DNA from 2 places in the Vibrio sp. C8 genome. Region 2 is predicted to be linked to the other one. Evidence: predicted binding sites of a transcription regulator. Region 2 holds the regulator's gene; the other holds the start of a gene.
What was found. Region 2 encodes MetJ, which represses methionine synthesis genes. Its sites were predicted from a motif close to TTAGACNTNTANANGTCTAA; they were not measured.
Positions count from the first base shown of each region.

Region 1 (11,193 bases), on a different contig from region 2:
AAATTTACACATTATTAGCACAGGGGTTAAGGAAGTGTTAAAACAAAAGAATTTACTACAGAACATTGGTGTTCAAGTTGTGATTGCCATGGTACTCGGTACGCTTATTGGTGCAGCCATGGGTCACGATGCGACAATGTTTTCTCCGTTAGGTGCCATCTTTATTAACTTAATCAAGATGTTAGTTATTCCACTGGTCGCTGTTGCTCTGATTTCAGGTGCAGCTGGCCTAGGCAATAGCCACTCTGCAGGTAAAGTTGGTTTCGTTACTCTAGGTTACTTTGCTGTAACTTCTGCTTTAGCGGTTTGCCTAGCACTAGTTATGGGTGAAGTATTCCAACCAGGCATGGGTATTGATGTTTCTGGTGTTGAAGGCATGTTCTCAGCAGAATACGCTTCAAAAGGTGAACTACCTACGTTTTGGGCGACCGTTATCGGTATGATTCCGACTAACGTGTTCCAATCTTTGAACGACGCAAACATTCTGCAAATTCTCGTTTTCTGCTTGTTCTTAGGTATTGCCATTTCAAAACAGAGCCCAGAGAAACGCGATCCAGTCATCAATGGTGTAAACACTATCGTTGATTCAATGGTGTGGATGATCAACAAAGTAATGGTTATCGCTCCAATCGGCGTATTCGGTCTGATGGCTGAAGCAGTAGGTACATTCGGTTTTGGCGCTCTTATGGTGGTGTTCAAGCTGTTTCTGGTTTACACAGCCGCTATCCTGATTTTTGGCTTCATCGTTTACCCAGCGATGATCCATTTCTTCAGCAAGACTTCAGCGAAGAAATTCATTAGCGCAATGAAGAAGCCACAAGCGGTTGCTCTTTCAACAGCATCTTCTATGGCAACACTTCCTGTTACTATGGACACAGTTGAGAAAGACCTAGGTGTACGTAACTCGACAGCGTCATTCGTTCTGCCTCTAGGCGCAACGATCAACATGTCTGGTAACGCAATCTACTACGGTTTAGTTGCAGTTTTCTTTGCTCAACTGTTCCACATTGACCTATCAATGGGTGCTTACATTGCAATCATCGTGACTGCTACACTAGGTGCTGTTGGTCAAGCTGGTGTACCTGGTCCTTCATTCCTTGTTGTTGCGGTTCTTCTTGCTGCAGGCATTCCAATTGAAGGTCTACCACTACTATTCGCTCTAGACCGTATCTTCGACATGATCCGTACAGCACTAAACATCACTGGTGATGCAGCTTGTGCAGTAATCGTTGATTCTATGATTGAAGACTCTGAAGCTGAAAAAGTTTATCAAGATCAGCAAGCTTAATAGCTGAATCTCTAACAAAAACCGCTCTGATGAGCGGTTTTTTTGTTTTCAATAAGAAGATTGCCAAATTTGTAACTAAATCGCTACTGGCTATTCAGATGACAAGGCAAATTGAGTAGACTATCGGCAACGAAAAGTTTGGATGTACCCACATAATGAAACAACTGATTGAGTTTATTCCTCTAATTATCTTCTTTGCTCTCTTCAAGCTATACGATATTTATGTCGCAACTGCTGCATTGATCGCTGCAACTGCCGTTCAAGTGGCTATTTCGTACTTCGTGTACAAGAAAGTTGAAAAAATGCAGCTCATTACCTTTGCTGTTGTCGCCATCTTTGGTGGTATGACGATTTTCCTTCACGATGACAACTTCATTAAATGGAAAGTGACCATTGTTTACACTGTGTTTGCTCTAGGCCTGACTGTCAGCCATTTGATGGGTAAATCAGCGATCAAAAGCATGTTAGGTAAGGAAATCACTCTGCCAGACAGTGTGTGGGCAAAAGTAAACTGGGCATGGGTTGGCTTCTTCGCTATCTGCGCTGTAGTTAACATCTACATTGCTTATCAATTACCTTTAGATGTTTGGGTTAATTTCAAAGTGTTCGGCCTTCTTATCGCAACATTTGTCTACACCCTGCTGACTGGCGTTTATATTTACAAACATCTTCCTAAAGAGCAGAAAAATTCTAACCAATAGATGATTTTACATGACTCTTTGGGGTTAATAAGCAGCTAGATTTACTGCTATAATGCCCTCTTTTCTGACAGCGACTTGGTAAACACAGTCGCTGTTTTGCTTACTACGGAATTTGAAATGAGTCAGGAAGTCGGTTCCCCTAAAGGCCAGCTATTACTTAGAACGGTTGCCATGCCAGCAGACACCAATGCAAATGGTGATATTTTTGGCGGTTGGATTATGTCTCAGTTGGACTTGGCTGGTGGTATTTTAGCAAAAGAGATTTCTTCTGGTCGTATCGTTACAGTCTCAGTTTCCAGTATCGCGTTTAAAAAGCCCGTGAAAGTAGGTGATGTGGTCTGTTGCTACGGTGAATGCACTAAAATTGGCCGCACTTCTATGTCGATTAACTTAGAAGTTTGGGTAAAACCCGTTAAAGTTGACGGCATCGGTGACCGTTTCCAAGTGTGTGAAGCCACATTTAATTATGTCGCCATTGATTCCGATGGACGCCCGCGCCCGATTAACGCAGGAAACTGATCACAGAAATATCACCATCAAGGTTTAAATATTGCCAAGTTTCCGTACATTAGTTGCTGGTAACTTGCAGTTTCAGTCATTAATAAGGATATGGATTATGTGGTATGTCATTTTTTCTCAAGACGTTGAGAGCTCTCTAGAAAAACGCATGAGTGTTCGTGCTTCGCACTTAGAACGCTTACAAGCACTTCAAGATGAAGGCCGTTTGCTGACCGCTGGCCCACTACCAGCTATCGATTCAGAAAACCCAGGAGAAGCAGGTTTCACTGGATCAACCGTTATTGCTGATTTCAACTCGTTAGAAGAAGCAAAAGCATGGGCAGACGCAGATCCTTATGTGGCAGCAGGTGTTTATGCTAGTGTCATCATCAAACCGTTCAAAAAAGTATTTTAGTATGAAAAAAAGTACCGCTGGAATTATCGCTTTCGGCTTAGTTCTGCTCTCTGGTTGTAGTTCTAATGCAGACAACCAGAGAAATCTTGAACTGCTCGCGGATAATAGAGCCAGCCTGCTGAGTACTGAACTGCCTTTAGAATATGGCCCACTCAATATAATGCGTGCTACGGCCAAAGGTACCACCATTGAAATGATGATGGTTTATAACGCTGATGATAAAAGTGCCAAACCTGTCACTCAGGTTATGCAAAGCAGTATCAAAACCTTTTGTTCAGACAAGAATATCAAAGCAAACCTCGAAGTGGGTTTGAGTTACCGTATTAAAATGCGTAATACTCGTGGACAACTGATGGTAGATGAACTCATCACTCAACAAACTTGCGCTTCACAATAGGTTTGTGCTGTATAAATGCTTTGTTCTACAAACAAGGGGCTCATCTGAGCCCCTTGTTTGTTATTCAGACTTGCAATTAAGCTGCGTTACTTTGTGCTTCTTCGCGCAAGGTTTTTGCCGCTAACACCATGTTGATCAATGACGCTTCCACTTCTTTCCAGTTACGAGTTTTCAGACCGCAATCAGGGTTTACCCAGAGTCGTTCTGCTGGGATCTTGGCTGACGCTTTACGCAGTAAACCTTCAATCCATTCCTGTGTTGGAATGTTTGGCGAGTGAATATCATAAACACCCGGACCAATTTCGTTCGGATAATTGAAGTCTTCAAAGGCTTTCAGAAGTTCCATGTTCGAGCGTGAGGTTTCAATCGTAATCACATCCGCATCTAGTGCTGCCACTGAGTCAATGATCTCGTTGAATTCGCTGTAACACATGTGAGTATGAATCTGGGTTTTCGGTCTAGCACTTGCCGCAGAAATCTTGAACGCTTCCACGGACCAATCTAAGTATGCCTTGTGGTCACGTTTCTTCAGAGGCAAACCTTCGCGAATCGCCGGTTCATCAATCTGAATGATATTAATCCCTGCATCTTGTAAATCAGAGACTTCGTCACGTAACGCTAGCGCCAGTTGCTGAGCGATTTCTTTACGGCTGATATCTTCACGAGGGAAAGTCCAGCACAAGATAGTGACAGGGCCCGTCAGCATCCCTTTCATCTTCTTATCGGTTAATGACTGAGCATAGCTTGACCATTCAACAGTGATTGGTTTTTCACGTTCAATGTCTGCAACCACAATCGCTGGCTTAACACAGCGAGAGCCGTAACTTTGTACCCAGCCAAACTGAGTGGTTTGGAAGCCTGATAGGTTTTCAGCAAAGTATTCAACCATGTCGTTACGCTCTGCTTCGCCATGGACTAATACATCCAGCCCCAAAACCTCCTGACGCTTCACCGCATCTGCAATGTGTCCTTTCAATGCTGAAATATACTCGGCTTCTGGTAATACTCCTGTACGGAATGCACTGCGTTGAGTACGAATTTCGTTGGTTTGCGGGAATGAACCTATGGTGGTGGTTGGGAATAATGGTAAACCCAGTTGTTTCGCTTGTGTCACCGCACGCTGTTTGTACGGCTCACTACGCTGCGCTAATGATGCAGTGATAGTGTTCACTCGCGATTGCACTTGCGGCTTGTTCACATGTGTTGCGGTTTTTCTATCAACAATAGGCAAGCTGTAAGTGTCACAAGCCAAAATCGCTTCTTGGTCGCCATCTAATGCTCGTCCAAGTAGCGCGACTTCGGTGACTTTTTGCTTGGCAAACGCAAACCAGCTGCGCACTTCTGTTGAGAGATTTTGTTCGAGTTCTAAATTCACTGGGCTGTGCAGTAGTGAGCATGAACTCGCAATCCAAAGGCGCTCACCCAGTTTCTCTTTTATTGGCTGCAATCTGTTATGCAGGTTGCCTAAATCTGCACGCCACACGTTTCTGCCATTGATAGCTCCCACTGACAACACCCAGTGTTGTGGCAATTTCTCTAGTACACTTTCTAACTGCTGTGGCGCTGCTGAAATGTCGATGTGAAGACCGTTTACAGGCAGTGCAACGATTTTGTCCAACGTATCAATCACCGAATCAAAATAAGTTGTTAACAGCACTTTTACATCGCCTTGCAGTACTTGATACGCCAGCTTAAAAGCATCTTGCCATCGGCTTTCTAACTCAAGTGACAGTACTGGCTCGTCGATTTGAACCCACTCAATCCCTTGTTTAGCCAATTTAGACAAAATGCTTTGATAAGCCGTCAGCAAACGTGGAAGCAATGTTAAACGGTCAAAATTATCTTCCACTTCTTTACCCAAGTAGAGATAACTCACAGGCCCCAAAAGCACAGGTTTCACGTTTGCACCTGTTTTCACCGCTTCATTGACTTCTTCAAATAGCTGCGGCCAGCTCACTTCAAACTTATCGTCAGAACTGAATTCAGGAACGATGTAGTGATAGTTAGTATTGAACCACTTGGTCATGTCTGAAGCCGCACTGCCACTACAACCACACGAATTTTGCGACTGGCCACGTCCAACGCGGAAAAGCGTATCGAGATCTGGAAAGCTATCTTTGTTATGAGATAGATGATGGCGAGCAGGAACATGACCAAGCAGCAAAGTGGTTGTAAGAACATGGTCATACCATGCAAAATCGCCCGCAGTAGCAAAGCTTAAGCCTGCTTCTTTTTGTAAAGCCCAGTTGTTGTGGCGGATTTCGCTACCTACCGCCTTTAGCTCTTGCTGAGTGATATCACCACGCCAGTATTTCTCTAATGCAAATTTAAGTTCGCGTTTTTCGCCAATACGTGGGTAGCCCAAAATATGTGTAATAGTCGCCATGTCATCGTTCCTTCTACTAAGCTGAGGTCAGACAAAAAGATGTCTGGATGGCTAAATAATCATCCTGACCACCAAATAAAACAATCGACGAATATTCAACTTGTTTATTAAAAATATTCATGTTCTCCAAATCACTTTAGCTAGAAAAGTAACAAGATAAACAAGAAACGATGTTGAACCCCACTGTGCAAGCAGCCTTTCCTTTGCGACAAACAGACTAATCCTACATACAGTAAAATCCCCACAGACTTAAAATAGCGAGTTGAGTTTTAACCCCCATTTGAGTTTGAGTGATGAAAAAATTCCTGCTAACAGTATTAGTTAGTTTATGTCTGGGCCTATTATTGAATGCGCTGCATCTAGCGGTAACCACTAATGACCTTGTTAAACAAAAAATACACGACTTCAATAACTTCATTTCTGTATTTGATGCTGCGCGAGACAAACTGCATATTACGGCAAGCAATATCCAATCAGAATTAGGCAAAGAGCAGGATGCTTCCATCGTTGAAAAGCAAAATAGAGACGTAAAATATCTATTCGACGACAACAATATTAATCTTACGGATGTGATTACACTTGAGACTCTAACCCAGCTCTACAGCAGCGCTCCAGAGTTTGTGAATAGCCGATATGTTAATGCTCTTAGCTACCTTTCATTCAACGCCAAAACGATCTTCTACAGTGTGAAGCCTGTCGGACGATCGACTTATAAAGAAGAGATAAAATGCAGCACTTCAGAGTACTGTTCATTTCTTTACGACAACAGTAAATCCAATACTGGTGCCTACACTTATGACATTTTCGAGAATACTCAAGCAGGCGGGATAACTCTGACACTTTCTACCGCAATTACGCACAATGGTGAAAAAACTGGTAGCTTGGTTTTAGATATTCCCGTCAACGAAGCATTTAACACTAAAGTACTTATCGAGAAAAAATACGAGAATGGCAAAAACGTCTACCTTTTCTCAACGACAAAGAACCCACTCTTCAATTACCACGAAAACTACAACATCGACCAAAAGAACATTCTTAGGTTAAAAGTTTCGTATCTGGAGCTATGGTTTAGCAAAGCCTACTTAACAGTTGTGTATTCACTGATCGCTTTCTGCATTATCTTTATGATCATCAACAAGCGTGATTTCGACAAAATGACCCAGAACATGGTTGAACGAAAAGAAGCGTTCTACGATGAAGGTACAAACACTTATCGCTTTGAAATAACTAAAACTCGTCATTTAGAGGATGTTGTCAACGGCAATGAAGTAAACTCACTGATCTTAATTAAGTATGATTTGGATGAAGCCAAAGAACATAACGCTCATTTGGTCGCACAAAAATTCATGGTTGATACCGTTAGTTCCTTTATTCGAGCGAGTGACTATCTGATCAAGAATCCAAAACACGAAGATGAGTTGATCATGCTGTTGCCTAAATGTTCAACTGAGAATGCAACTAAGATATTGAATAAGGTCTTCTACAACCTCAATGAAGAAACCTACTCAGATAAAAAACTTAAACTCAAAGCAACACGTGTCATCGCCAACCTTCAGAACACTGCAAGCATTGATAACTTACTTGCTATTGCTCAAAAAGAAGTAATTAAAGAAGGAAATGAGCGTTAACCGCTCTCCTTCCTCTTTCCCCACATGTAAAAATCCACCTGCATAGCAGGTGGCTTTGAATGGCCCCCTATAAGGGGGCTATAACACATCAAGTTATATAACTAGCGTCGGTGAGCGCTTTAGTATTCAACTTCTACGGCAGAGAACATCCATTACACCCCGTATTTTTGTCGAATCATAACTTTTAAGCCGTTATTGTATACCCTGTCCCTTAACCTTAATGCCTTTCGGGCATAGCCCAAAAGGACAATCACCACCTTCATAGAAGGTGGTTTAGGGTTAGAAAACAAAAAAGCTCTGCGATTGCAGAGCTTTTTATTTGAGCGTTAATTATTTCATTGTTTAGCTGACAGTGTTCGCATTTCGTTTTTGCATAAAGAACTCTGCCAACTCAAAATCAATCGCGTTATCGATATCAAAAGAAACATGATTGTCCATAACGTAAGAAAATGATTTCGAGGTGTATTGAATCAGCTTGCGTCGCTGAAGAATTTTGACATCAAAAATATATAAAGCGCCATTGAGTCGATAATAAGTGGCTAATTCTTGAGAACGCTTCAGCGCTTCAGCGGAAATAAACTCGCCCATAGAACCGTCTTCCGGCAACGTATTAGACCACAACGGTGAATGCTCACAAGCAGTTATAGAGACAACGGATTCTGCTTGCTTGTTTGTATACAGCTCTAACGCTTCATCAATGTGGTCAGCATCGCGCAAAGGAGAGGTCGGTTGAAGAAGTACAAGAACATCAAATCCTGAACCATACTTCTCCAACACATCAAGCAAAACGTCGACAGTCGTCGCCGTATCTGATGCTAAATGGGCGGGACGCAACTCAGGAACATCAATTTCATATTCCCATGCAATATCCGCAATCTCTTGGTCATCGGTACTAACAAAAACTTCATCGACATACTGACTTTTTTTAGCAGCATCAATAGACCATGCAATCAAAGGTTTCCCGCAAAAATGTAATGCATTTTTACGAGGTAGACGTTTGCTCCCACCTCTAGCTGGGACAATAGCCAATACACGTTTACCGTCAATCATCACACATGCCCAAAGTATGAATATCCGTCTGCGCTCGGTTGAAATCATCCATTCGACCAATATCGAGCCAATATTCATGTATTGGGAACATCAAAACACGCTGTCGCTCGGCCATATGCTGCTCTAAAAGAGTGGGCATATCAATTCGTTGGTTTTTCTGAACAGATTTAATCACGCGCGGAGATACAACATATATACCCGCATTGACAAAGAAACGCTGAATTGGCTTTTCAACCATATTAGTGATGCGGTTGCCTTCTCCGTTAATCACACCATAAGGAATTTGATAGTCGTACTCTCTAACACACATGGTGGCATCCGATTCATTATTGACGTGAAACTTAAGCAGGCTTTGGAAGTCAACCTGTGTAAGTACATCGCTGTTCATCATAATAAGCGGCAAATCTTGCGGTAAATCGTCAGGCAAGAGACCTAATGCTCCACCAGTGCCCAAAGGCTGCTCTTCATGCACATATTGTATAGATACACCCAGTTTTGAACCGTCTCCGAAATGGCGATGGATCTGTTCAGGCATATAGTGAGTTGAAATGTAGAAGTTACTGAAACCAGCTTTGATAAAACTCTTGATAACTGTTTCTAATATCGGTTGCCCACCCACTTTTAACATCGGTTTAGGGCACTTATCAGTAAGAGGACGAAGCCTTGTACCAAAACCGCCCGCCATAAGAAATACAGGGTTCTGATACTGCTTTTTGGTTAGCGCACCATGCAAGGTTTCTAAACCCACTACATGACTAGCCTCATCGAGTAGAGGAACTGAAAGAATTTGTTTTTTCTTCATCAGCGCAATTAGCTGCTCTTTGGTTGTACCAAATCTGGCGCTGATTGGCTGACGATTCATGATCTCTGAAACGGGATCACTAAGTGTAAGATCTCTTAACAAGCCTCGGCGAATATCACCATCACTGATCATGCCGACCAGTTTCCGGTCTTCTGAGACGGCTACGGCTACCCGCAGTGCTTCTGTATTAATAATTTCTAGTGCTTGTTTAATAGTACTGTGTTCAGAAACTAGCGTTTTTTGCCAGCTATGGGTCATCTTACACCTTCATTTTACTCAATACTTCTTTGTAGTCCCCCTTGCTCCGAAAACAATCGTTTTTGAACTCACTGATTGAGTCACCGTAGCGCCGGCTCCAATCACTGATGAATGAGAGATCTGCAAATTTTGAATAATGGTTGCATTAGCTCCGACAAAAACACCTTCCTCTGTTTTTACCTGTCCACAAAGGACAGCTTTTGGAGCTAAATGGTTGTGTGCACCTATTTCACAATCATGCTCAACAAGTGCACCGCTATTAACTATGGTGTGTTTTCCTATACAAGCACCCGCATTGACTATCGCGCATGGCAAGACCTGTGCACCTTCCTCTATCACTGCAAAGGAAGAAACAACCGCACTGTCCGCGATTACAGTCCCAAACCGATAACCTAAAGACTCAAAATATTGGGTTATCGATTGTCGTAAATTCGATTTCGGCATCATTCCGATACCATTGACTAGTAAAACGTCTTCGGGCTTAAAGCTCAATGTATCCTTATCCTCTTTAAAGCGAGGAATATTCCTAAAAACTTGTCGTTGGTCTATTTCATCAGGACTGATGATTGCGAGTATTTGTTTCCCTTGAGAAAGCAAAATATCGGCTAAGACGGAAGCATGTCCGCCACCGCCTATTAGTATGATCGGCAGAGCATTAAGATCACTCATCAAGTAATTCCCCTACTTGGTAATCTCTGCTCACTGTCTTTCCTAGAAAGTCCCAATAAAGATATGGTGATAACCCTGAACCAGGTCTTTTTGTTATCAGGTTATGTTCTGTGAGCGCTTCACCTTTATTAATCGATTTCGCTGCTACCAAACTCTTTCTCGCGACTTGTTTGTTCTTGACTTCAGCCACTGTGGGCATTTTCACAGCTGAACCTAATGCACTTTCAATTTGGCGAATCGCAGTGACCATTGCCGTTAATTCTCGCGGATTAAGAGAAGCTTTATGGTCCGGACCTTCCATATCTTTGTCTAAGGTAAAGTGTTTCTCGATAACTACAGCGCCACGTGCAACAGCAGCGATCGGAATGGTGATACCTTCGCTATGGTCAGAATATCCTGCTGGTAAATTAAACGTACTTCCGAGTGTATCCATCGCTCGCAAGTTGATTTCGTTGATTGGTGCTGGATATTCCGTCGTGCAATGCAAAATAGTGACTTTCTCTTTCAGTGCTCTCTGCCCCTCTGATGACGAGTAGGCTTCCTGAAACGCCATTAGAGAAGGCTTAGCATTAACCTCTTTGATATAACCAAAGGCGATTACGCCCAGAGCCATTTCTATTTCAGCTAGTGTTGCCATTCCTGTAGATACAATAAGATCACATCCTGTACGAGCATGCTCGAGAACTAACGGGGCATTAGTCAGTTCACCAGATGGCAACTTTAAACGCGTAAGCCCTAATTCATTAACCAAAAAGGCTAAACTCTCAGAATCAAACGCTGTCGATAAAAATTCTATGCCCAACGTTTCGCAGTATGTTACGAGCTTGTGGTGAGCTTCATAAGAAAGCTCTAAACGCTTGAGCATTTCCAGCTGAGACTCTTTCTTTTGAGTGTTGGCTACCTGATATTCCGCTTGTGGTGCATCTTCCGTCACTAAGTTTTTAGCTTTGAACGTTTGAAACTTAACTACGTCAGCACCTGATTGATAAGCCGCGTCAACAAGCTTAAAAGCCAGTTCCTCAGAGCCATTATGGTTAACACCTGCTTCGGCAATGATTAAGGTCATGTTCAGTCTTCCTTAACTAAGTCGTAAAAGGTTTT
Region 1 is NZ_JBPAOE010000001.1:56,613-67,805, forward strand. Features, by position in the region: gene ACRQQK_RS00240 (dicarboxylate/amino acid:cation symporter) at 1-1,288, shown strand, start outside; gene ACRQQK_RS00245 (septation protein A) at 1,444-1,989, shown strand; gene yciA (acyl-CoA thioester hydrolase YciA) at 2,107-2,508, shown strand; gene ACRQQK_RS00255 (YciI family protein) at 2,606-2,902, shown strand; gene ACRQQK_RS00260 (GspS/AspS pilotin family protein) at 2,904-3,299, shown strand; gene metE (5-methyltetrahydropteroyltriglutamate--homocysteine S-methyltransferase) at 3,376-5,685, opposite strand; gene ACRQQK_RS00270 (hypothetical protein) at 5,979-7,313, shown strand; gene ACRQQK_RS00275 (acylneuraminate cytidylyltransferase family protein) at 7,656-8,363, opposite strand; gene ACRQQK_RS00280 (nucleotidyltransferase family protein) at 8,356-9,423, opposite strand; gene ACRQQK_RS00285 (acetyltransferase) at 9,442-10,092, opposite strand; gene neuB (N-acetylneuraminate synthase) at 10,085-11,158, opposite strand; gene neuC (UDP-N-acetylglucosamine 2-epimerase) at 11,161-11,193, opposite strand, start outside.
Region 1: metE (5-methyltetrahydropteroyltriglutamate--homocysteine S-methyltransferase) is a predicted target of MetJ. The motif match lies at 5,721-5,740, and genes of this name have one in related genera.

Region 2 (11,193 bases):
ACTCTTCAGCACGGAATTTTACTTTTTCAGTCGCTTGCTGATGAGTCAGTTTTACCGCAACATCCGTCAGGTCACGGATGATAGTTTCAACTTCTTTACCAACATAACCCACTTCGGTAAATTTAGTGGCTTCTACTTTAATGAATGGAGCATTCGCCAGTTTAGCCAAACGACGAGCGATCTCTGTTTTACCTACACCAGTAGGGCCAATCATTAAAATATTTTTTGGTGTTACTTCTACGCGCAAGCTTTCTTCAAGCTGCATACGACGCCAGCGATTACGAAGAGCGATCGCTACAGCGCGCTTAGCTTTATCTTGACCGATGATGTGGCGGTTAAGTTCATGAACAATTTCACGAGGAGTCATTTCAGACATAATGAATTCCTTTAATTCTAATCACACTGTTTTATGCTTGGTCTTTAGCGATGAGCTCTTGTGGAATTTCCAGCTCTTCGATGGTGTGGTGATGGTTGGTGAAGACACAAATATCCCCAGCAATATTTAACGCTTTTTCCGCTATTGAACGTGCGTCCAAATCCGTATTTTCAATCAATGCAATCGCGGCGGCTTGTGCAAAATTGCCACCGGAGCCAATCGCAATCAAATCATGCTCAGGCTGAACCACATCACCGTTACCTGTAATGATCAAAGATGCCGTTTCATCGGCGACAGCCAAAATAGCTTCTAAACGGCGTAATGCACGATCGCTACGCCAGTCTTTTGCCAACTCAACTGCTGCTTTGGTTAAATGACCTTGATGCATTTGCAGTTTACTTTCAAAGCGTTCAAATAATGTAAATGCATCCGCTGTACCGCCTGCAAAACCCGCTAATACTTTGTTGTTGTACAAACGACGAACTTTCTTCGCGTTGCCTTTCATTACTGTATTGCCGAGCGATACTTGCCCGTCACCTGCGATGACAACTTTATTGTTACGACGTACAGATACGATGGTAGTCACGAGAGGGCCTCTTAATTATTTTCACGATGGAGATGCAAGTTATATGAGGATAAGAAGAAAAAAAATCAAGGGAGAGAGAAAGCAAAACGCCCAGATCATTGTTAACTTTTGTCGCTAACTGACTGGGCGTCTTCTAAATTTTTACAAGTCAAATTTCAGTGAAAGAGTTTATTGCTGCTCTTTCCAGATTGCGCAAGGCTCGATTTTCGCGCGCTGCAACTTGTGTTTATCGCGTTCAGCATCACGCTTAAATTTATAAGGACCTAATACGACTCGGAACCAACTGCTGTCTTCTTTCTTACGAATTTTACTGTTGATGCCCTGGAACGCGATATCCAATTTCCTTGATTCTGCCTGCTGCATACTCTTATATGCTCCGCATTGCATAATATATGGAATATCTGAGACTTCTTGCTCTTTCGGTATCACTTCAATTTCGCGTTTTGGCAGAGTATCCACATAATCCCACTTCTCACTTGGAGGTGGTGGAATGGTCTCTGTTTTCTTTGGCTTCGCCGGTTTTGGTTCTGGCTTAACCGCGACAGGTTTCGGTGGCTCAGGGTCATTACTTAACGTATATAATCCGTAACCGAGAAGTCCAACTAACACAATTGCAATAAACCCACTACGCCAAGGTTTACGACGAGAGGTTGTTTTCTTTGGGGCCGGCTTTTTCTGACTACGACCGCGTCTTACATAATCTTTATTAGCCACTGGAAATGTTCAATAGTTATAAAATCTGCCCACATGTTAAAGCAGTTTAAAGTGAGATAACAGAGTATTCACGGCAGCACTGTCTTTCGAACTGCCGTCAACTTGTCAATTTCAGTGAGAACGAGGCGGTGCAGCACTCTCACGCACAATCAAATGCGTTTCCAATAAACGAGAGCCTGCTTGCACGTCATGACCACGCAACAACTCCAACATCATTAGCATAGCCTGACGACCAATCTCATAACGAGGCTGTGAAATTGTTGTCAATGGTGGATCGCAATATTGTGAGAACTGGATATCATCAAACCCAACAACAGAAAGATCACGTGGAATACGTAAACCTAAACGCTTTGCTTCCTGAATAGCACCTATCGCCATAGTGTCATTGTGACAGAAGATAGCCGTTGGAGCGTCCGGTAACGAAAGTAACTGACGTACAGCCTTTACTCCCGACTCAAAAGTGAAATCACCATAAGTTGTATAATTCGGATTCATCGTGATACCGGCTCTACGCAGAGCTTGTTGGTAACCTTGATGGCGGAACTGGCAAAGTGTGGCACTTTCTGGACCAGAGATTTGAGCAATTCGCTTATGCCCAAGCTGAGTCAGATAATTTACGGCTTCGAATGCAGAGGTTAGGTTATCGATGTGAACCGTTGGCAACTCCAGTTCCGGAGCAAATTCACAAGCCATCACCATTGGTGGCAGATTTTTCTGCTCAGGCTTACTCACATCAAACGGTAAATCTGTACCTAGTAACAGCATACCGTCCGCTTGTTTGGTGAAAACTAAATTAACAAATGAACTTTCTCGTTTCTTTTGCTGACCACTGTCGCCAAGTAAAACGAGATATCCATGCTCCATTGCCGCATCTTCAATACCACGAATAATTTCTGTGAAATAAGGATCACAAATATCGGGGACAATCGCTACGATTGTTTTCGACTCATTTCGACGCAGATTTCTCGCTAAAGAATTCGGTGAATAGCCAGCTTCTAAAACCGCTTCTTCTACGCGTTTGCGAGTCGAAGACGATACTTTCTCAGGATTCATCAGAGCTCGCGACACCGTCGCGGTCGATACGCCAGCAAGCTGGGCAACATCCTTCATTGTCGCCATGTTAAATAGCCCTCTTTTCTATTCCTTTGTTGTGTTTAAGCAAACTGCACTTAAACACCTTTGTAATTATGTTAATGGCGTATCAGTTATGGGATACACACCTAGCCTTCTAGTGAGAAAAATACATTTCACAAAACGAAAACGATTCACTGAGAAAATTGTACCGTTAGTCTATTCATTTCTAAGTAGAAAGTTACGGTCAAATTAACAAAAATTGCACTACAACCGTGATTTTCATCACATTAGGGAATCTTTATATAGTACAGCATATTCAGCGTTCAAATTTAAGCCACATTAAACCAGAAAAATTAACTTAAATCTTGTGGTTCAATGTCCAGAGTCCAGCGAACTTTACTCGCCAACGGTAACATTGAAATCGCAGGTTTAGCGCTCATTAACAATTTTTGCATGACTGATCGAACTTCCGTTTGCAAAAGAAGTTGCCAGCGGTATTTTCCAGCACGTTTGGCCAAAGGCGCAGGTGTTGGCCCTAACACCATACAATGTTGATCAAACAATGGATGAGCCTCCAACGTCTGTCGCACCTGACGCAAGAAATCTTCCACCATTTGCGATTGATTGGCTTCTGCTCGGAACAAGGTTAAATACGTGTATGGCGGTAGCATTGCCAATTTACGTTCAGCCAAAGCAGTCAAAGCGAAATGGTGATAGTCACGTTGCAGAAGATCTTGCAAAAGACTGTGTTCAGGATGGTGCGTTTGCAATATAACTTCACCGGGTTTGCTTGCTCGTCCCGCACGCCCTGCCACCTGAATAAATAACTGAGCGAGTCTCTCAGACGCTCGAAAATCACTGCTGTAAAGAGAACCGTCCACATCCAGCAACGCAACCAAAGTAACATCCGGAAAGTGATGACCTTTCGCCAGCATTTGAGTGCCGATTAAAATTTTATACTCACCTTTACGTATCGACTGTAATGCCGACTCTAAACTGCCCTTGCGACGAGTACTATCTCGGTCAATGCGAATGGTTTTGTAATCAGGAAATAGCTCAGCCAGTTGCTTCTCTAACTGCTCAGTACCGACCCCGACGGTTACTAACTGGGTTGAACCACAACTCTGACACTGATGCACAACAGGTCGCTGTGAACCGCAATGGTGACAACGCATTTCATTGCTGTACTGATGGAAGGTGTAATAAGCGTCACAACGCTGACAATCTGCAATCCAGCCGCATTCGTGACACATCAAAGCTGGGGAGAAACCGCGACGATTGAGAAAAAGCAGAACTTGGTTACCCGATGACAAATGACGGCGCATATCAGCAATCAAAGGGGCAGATAAACCACTTTCAAGATATAAACCTTTTACATCCAGCACACGGTTACGAGTAGGTACAGCCACACCCGCACGTTCAGTCAATTGCAAATGATGATATTTACCCGTTAACGCATTGTGTAACGTTTCTAACGCTGGCGTTGCAGAGCCTAATACTATCGGAATTTGTTCTTGGTTGGCTCGCATCACTGCGACATCGCGAGCGTGGTAACGGAGACTATCCTGTTGCTTATACGAACTGTCATGCTCTTCATCGACAATGATAATGCCAAGTGAAGCAAACGGCGTTAACAGCGCTGAGCGTGTACCAATCACAATGCCTGCGACCTTATCCCGCGCCGACAACCACGCATTCAAGCGTTCAGTATCATTGAGGCCAGAATGAATAACTTCCACAGGCACATTAAAACGTTTTCTAAAACGATTGATAGTTTGTGGCGTTAAACCGATCTCCGGCACAAGTACTAGAGCCTGCTTCCCTTGTGCCAGTGCGGGCTTGATCAGATTGAGGTAAACCTCTGTTTTACCAGAGCCAGTAACCCCTTCCAAAAGATAACAACCGAAACCTTTGTTGCTGTTGACCGATGCAATCGCGATAGCTTGTTCTTGATTTAATTTAGGTTTTTCAACATCCGCTTCAATCTGATTAGGCCATGCTTTGAATTGTGGCTTTTTCTCACTAACCTCTATCCAACCTTTTTCTTGCAATGTTTTTAGCGTGGCTGCACTGACCTCTTCTTCCAACAGTGAAGAGTGAGACACAGGACCAGACGCTAGAAGGTTAATCACCTGAGCCTGTTTGAAGGCTCGACCAAAGCCTTGCATCATCTTGTCTCGGCCACTTGAGGTTATCTGCCACTCTTTACAACTGGCAAAATCTGCAGGCTTCCCTTTTCGCAACGCACTTGGCATTGCATTAGTAAGAGTATCGCCCAAGGGGAATTGATAGAACTGACTACACCACTTCAAAAGTGAATAGAGTTTGTCTGACCAAAGTGGTTGAGAATCTAAAACTTCTTTGATCGATTTTAGCTGTTCTACTGAAAACTGTGACTCCTGAGCAAATTCAGTCACAACCCCTACCAGCGTCTGACGACCGAAAGGCACAGATACCCGCCCGCCAATAATTGGAAACAGATGACTTGGAATGAGGTAGTCAAACTGTTTGTCTAGCGGTACAGGTAGTGCAACACGAGCTATCGTTGGGCGCATAATTACTTTAGAGGGCAAAAATCAGAGAAAATACAGTCTACTGGATGATGCCATTAAATTCGAGCAACTAAAGTGGCGAAAATAACAGCGAAAGCAGTTGATCAGTCACTCAGGATTCATTAATATATCGCGCCTTGATGAGACGCTTGTAAGAACGCTCTTCAAGTGTCAGCAATTATCTATTAATTTACGTGTGGTGTCCGGCATAGATTCGGATAGCGACACGGCCTAATTTGAGGTTATCCCATGAAAACTGGTATCCACCCAGAATACAAAGAAATTAACGCAACTTGCTCTTGTGGCAACTCTTTCGTTTTCAACTCTACTCTAGCTAAAGATTCTCTTCACCTAGACGTATGTGACAAGTGCCACCCATTCTACACTGGTAAGCAACGTAACGTTGATACTGGTGGTCGTATCGATCGCTTCAACAAGCGTTTCGGCACTCTATCAAGCAAGAAGTAATTTTACTTTACGCGAAGATTCGAAAAGGACGCTACGGCGTCCTTTTTAGTTTTTGCTTTCTCAAACCAGACACATGTCGAACTCAATAATCTGGTCTTAGGAGCTATATTTCTCACTTATCACAACTATGAAGATCCATTGACATACTCTAGAATGAGTGGCCTTAACAAAAACAATAAGGCTCCACCCCAATGTCCAATAATGATCGCCATGAACTCAACGAGGAAGAAGCTTTTCGTCAACAAGCTCTCGACTACCACGCTCTACCGACTCCTGGCAAAATTGCCATCGCCATCACAAAACCCGCAGATTCCGCAAAAGACTTAGCACTGGCATACAGCCCTGGTGTTGCAGAACCTGTTCGCGAAATCGCACAGAACGTTGATAATGTTTATAAATATACGGCTAAAGGCAATACTGTTGCGGTTATTTCTAACGGTACCGCCATTCTTGGTTTAGGTAACCTTGGACCTATGGCTTCAAAGCCGGTTATGGAAGGTAAAGCTTTACTGTTTAAGCGTTTTGCAAACCTAGATTCTATCGACATCCAAGTAAAACACCGCACTATCGATGAGTTTGTTGACACTGTAGCCAACATCGCCGATACCTTTGGCGGCATCAACCTAGAAGATATTAAGGCACCCGATTGTTTTGAAATTGAACGTCGTCTGATTGAACGTTGCGATGTGCCTGTTTTCCACGATGATCAACACGGTACTGCGATTGTGACCGCTGCAGGCATGCTTAACGCAATTGAACTGCAAGGCAAAGAGCTCAGTGAATGTACTATCGTATGTTTAGGTGCTGGCGCTGCTGCTGTCGCGTGTATGGAGCTACTGATTAAATGCGGTGCAATGCGTGAGAAAATCTACATGCTTGACCGCAAAGGTGTGATCCACACTCGTCGCGATGACATCAATGAATACAAACAGTTATTTGCGAACAATACAGACAAACGCACGCTTGAAGATGTGATTAAAGGCGCTGATCTGTTCTTAGGCGTTTCAGGTCCTAACCTGCTAACAGCCGACGAATTGAAACTAATGGCAGACAAGCCTGTAGTGTTTGCTTGTTCAAACCCAGATCCAGAAATCAAACCAGCGCTAGCTCATGCTGTGCGTGATGATTTAATCATGGGTACAGGCCGCAGCGACTATCCAAACCAAGTCAACAACGTGCTTTGTTTCCCATTTATTTTCCGTGGTGCATTAGACGTGCGCGCGAAAGTGATTAACGATGAAATGAAGTTGGCGGCGGTTGCGGCAATTCGTGAGTTAGCGAAAGAGCCAGTACCAGCAGAAGTATTGAAGGCTGCGGGCGTAGACTCACTCGCCTTCGGCAAAGAATACATCATCCCGAAACCGATGGATCCTCGTTTGCTGCCACGCGTTGCCAAAGCAGTCGCTCAGGCGGCTATTGATTCTGGTGTTGCACGTATTGAGATGCCAGAAAACTACATGGCGAATTAATATTAAGCCTAATGGTTCAATTATTCGCGAATGCAACTTGCTAACGCATAGCATCAAAAAAGCCCTGAATCGTTTCAGGGCTTTTTTATATTTATCTGCACAATTGGGCGTCAAAACAGATTATCGGCAACAATTAGTCGTCGTAAGCCTCGAATTCGATGCCCATTTCCGTCATTAACGCTTTCACTTCAGCTGGAATATCATCCGGACGGTCTTTACGTAGGTCTTCATCTGTTGGCAGCGGCTGACCAGTATACGCATGCAAAAACGCCTCACATAAAAGCTCACTGTTGGTCGCATGACGCAGGTTATTGATCTGGCGGCGAGTACGCTCATCTGTGAGAATTTTCAATACCTTAAGAGGGATTGATACGGTGATTTTTTTCACCTGCTCACTTTTTTTCCCATGCTCTGCATAGGGGCTTATATATTCACCGTTCCAGTCTGCCATTGCGCACCTTCATTGTTCGAATTCGAGTAATAATTCCAAAGGCTAGATTTTAGCGGGATTTACCGCCATAAGCAAAGACATATAGACGTCTAGAAGTGTTGACGTCTCAAGTTTAGATAAGTAAAGTATGATGCAATTCCCCCAATATAGACGAACACATGTATTCTTACTGTGAATTTGGATGTCTATTTAAGAGTCTCAGGAAAGGAAACACTCATGACCAAACGCAAACCAGCAACAATCGCAGTTCGTACCGGAATTGAATCAGATACTCAATTCCATGCCGTCGTCCCACCCATTTATTTATCGACTAACTACGGCTTTCCTGCGTTTGGTGAAGTTCCACAATACGACTATACCCGCTCTGGTAACCCTAACAGAGGTCTACTGGAAAAAGCACTCTACGAATTAGAGGGTGGTGAAGGAGCAGTAGTAACCAACTGCGGCACTTCAGCTTTAAACCTGCTTGCGTCTACGTTTCTTGGCCCAAACGACTTAATTATTGCTCCTCATGATTGCTACGGCGGAACTTACCGTTTATTCAACACCCGTTCCAATAAAGGCGATTTCAAAGTTCAGTTTGTCGATCAATCGGATCAACAAGCACTTGCTAAAGCTCTGGCTAAGAAACCAAAACTGGTGTTGTTAGAAACACCTTCTAATCCACTAGTGCGAGTGGTTGATATCGAAAAAATCTGCCAGCAAACAAAAGCGGTTGGTGCTTTAGTGGCGGTCGACAATACTTTCTTAACCCCTATATACCAACAACCTCTAACACTGGGTGCTGATTTTGTCATTCACTCAACAACTAAATTTATCAATGGTCACTCAGATGTGATTGGTGGCGTGGTGATCACCAAAACCAAAGTTCATGCTGAAGAACTCGCTTGGTGGGGGAATTGTATTGGCGCAACGGGCACGCCATTTGACAGCTATATGACGCTACGTGGTATTCGCACCCTAGGTGCACGCATGCGTGTGCATGAGGAAAGTTCTCTGCAAATTTTGGACTATTTGAAATCTCAATCATTGATCAAAACCATATATCACCCTAGCCTACCAGAGCACCCAGGGCATGAAATTGCTAAGAAGCAGCAGCTTGGTTTTGGTTCAATGCTCAGTTTTGAATTTGCGGGTAGCTACGATCAACTAAAATTCTTTGTGGGCGAATTAAAACTCTTCTCACTCGCTGAATCTCTTGGTGGTGTGGAAAGTTTAATTTGTCACCCAGCGAGTATGACTCATCGTGCTATGGGCGAGACTGCTCTTGCTGAAGCAGGTATTTCTCATCTGTTATTACGTTTATCGGTTGGCTTAGAAGATACGTCCGATCTCATCGCAGACTTGGATCAGGCCTTTACCAAAGCTAAGGAGAAATTTTAATGACGGTTTTACGCCAACTACATAAATTTGGTGGTAGTAGCTTAGCAGATCCTGAATGTTATTTACGTGTAGCGAACATTCTTAAAGAGTACTCACAGCCTGAAGATTTAGTGGTTGTCTCAGCAGCAGGCAAAACAACCAACCGCTTGATTGCATTTTTAGAAGCATTGAACAAAGACGGCCGTGTTGCCCATGAAACTTTGCAGTCACTACGTCAGTTCCAATGCAAACTGGTTGAAGACTTACTACAAGGTGAAGTCGCAGATAACTTATTGACGCAAGTGAATGGTGAATTCATTCGCTTGGGTGAATTGACCGCTCCATTGACGAAAGCGGAGCAAGCTGCTGTTCTCGGCCACGGTGAAGTATGGTCTGCTCGTCTGTTAGCAGCGTTACTCAACCAAAACAGCTTACCTGCGGTTTCTCAAGATGCACGTGAATTTCTTCGCGCAGAAACAGGTACGCAACCAGAAGTGGATCGCTCACACTCTTATCCTCTTCTTAAGAAAGTACTGGCGCAGCATGCACATCACCGTATCGTGATTACCGGTTTTATGGCACAGAATGACAATGGCGATACTGTACTGCTTGGACGTAATGGCTCTGACTACTCAGCAACCGTTATTGGTGCTTTAGCCGATGTTTCTCGTGTCACAATTTGGAGTGACGTTGCTGGTGTTTATAGCGCAGACCCTCGCATCGTCGCTAATGCTTGTCTGCTACCTCTGCTGCGTTTAGATGAAGCGAATGAACTGGCTCGCCTTGCCGCTCCAGTGCTGCATAGCCGCACACTACAACCTGTGGCTCAAAGTGCAATGGAACTTCAACTGCGCTGCAGCCACAAACCAGAATCTGGTTCAACTAAGATTGAACGTGTATTGGCTTCTGGCAGAGGTGCCAAAATCATCACCTCTTTGGATGAAGTGCTACTGATTGAACTGGAGTTTGGTCACGGACATGATTTCGCCCGCATTTACGATGAGACACTTGAGAAACTAAAACGTGAGCAACTTGAACCTCTCGCTTTTGAAGCTCAAGCAGACCAGCACAAGCTGCGCTTGGCTTACACTGCAGAGATCGCGTCGGGTGCTTTGTCATACCTGCAAGACATTGCGACTGCTGCAGACATAAAACTGAGAGAAGGCTACACCTTAGTCGGAGCTGTCGGGGCTGGCGTCACCAAAAATCCAAACCACAGTTACGGTTTCTATCAACAGTTGAAGAATGCCCCCGTTGAATTTATCTGTGAAGCCGAGTCAGAACTGAGCTTAGTTGCGGTACTTCGCCAAGCGCCTGTAGAGAAACTGGTGGTGGGTGTACATAATCAGATTTTCCAAGCTCAGAAGCGAGTAGCACTTGTTCTATGTGGTAAAGGCAACATCGGTTCTAGCTGGCTAAAGCTTTTTGCAGAACAAAAAGAAGAGCTTGAAAAGCGTCGCGGAATGAACTTCGAACTGGTCGCTGTTGTAGACAGTCAAACTTATTGGTTTGACCCACAAGGCATAGACCCAGAGACAGTACTGAATCGTTACCACGATGAGGCACTCCCGAATGAGGAAAATAGCTGGCTATACAAAGTTGGTAAACTGCAAGGCTATGACGATGCTATTGTGCTGGATGTGACTGCAAGTAAAGTACTAGCTAATCAGTACCTGGACATCGCAGAACAAGGTATGCATCTTATCTCTGCCAATAAAGTAGCGGGTTCCGCATCGACTGAATACTACAACCAAGTGAAAGATGCCTTTGCCAAAATTAGCCGTCATTGGCTGTACAACGCAACGGTAGGCGCTGGTTTACCTATCAACCACACTGTTCGTGATTTACGTGAGAGTGGTGATGACATTACAGCTCTGTCAGGTATTTTCTCTGGCACTCTGTCTTGGCTGTTTCAACAGTATGATGGCTCAATTCCGTTTAGTGAACTGGTTGATCTTGCTTGGCAGCAAGGACTGACTGAACCAGACCCTCGTAGCGACTTAGACGGCTCAGACGTCATGCGTAAGCTAGTTATCCTCGCCCGTGAGTCCGGTCTAGAAGTAGAACCTCAAAGCATTCGTGTTGAGTCTTTGGTTCCAGAAGAACTGCGCGATATCTCGTTGGATGACTTCCTCGACAAC
Region 2 is NZ_JBPAOE010000033.1:168,104-179,296, forward strand. Features, by position in the region: gene hslU (HslU--HslV peptidase ATPase subunit) at 1-376, opposite strand, end outside; gene hslV (ATP-dependent protease subunit HslV) at 408-962, opposite strand; gene ftsN (cell division protein FtsN) at 1,131-1,676, opposite strand; gene cytR (DNA-binding transcriptional regulator CytR) at 1,788-2,795, opposite strand; gene priA (primosomal protein N') at 3,104-5,305, opposite strand; gene rpmE (50S ribosomal protein L31) at 5,552-5,770, shown strand; gene ACRQQK_RS15090 (malic enzyme-like NAD(P)-binding protein) at 5,962-7,239, shown strand; gene metJ (met regulon transcriptional regulator MetJ) at 7,373-7,690, opposite strand; gene ACRQQK_RS15100 (O-succinylhomoserine (thiol)-lyase) at 7,907-9,073, shown strand; gene ACRQQK_RS15105 (bifunctional aspartate kinase/homoserine dehydrogenase II) at 9,073-11,193, shown strand, end outside.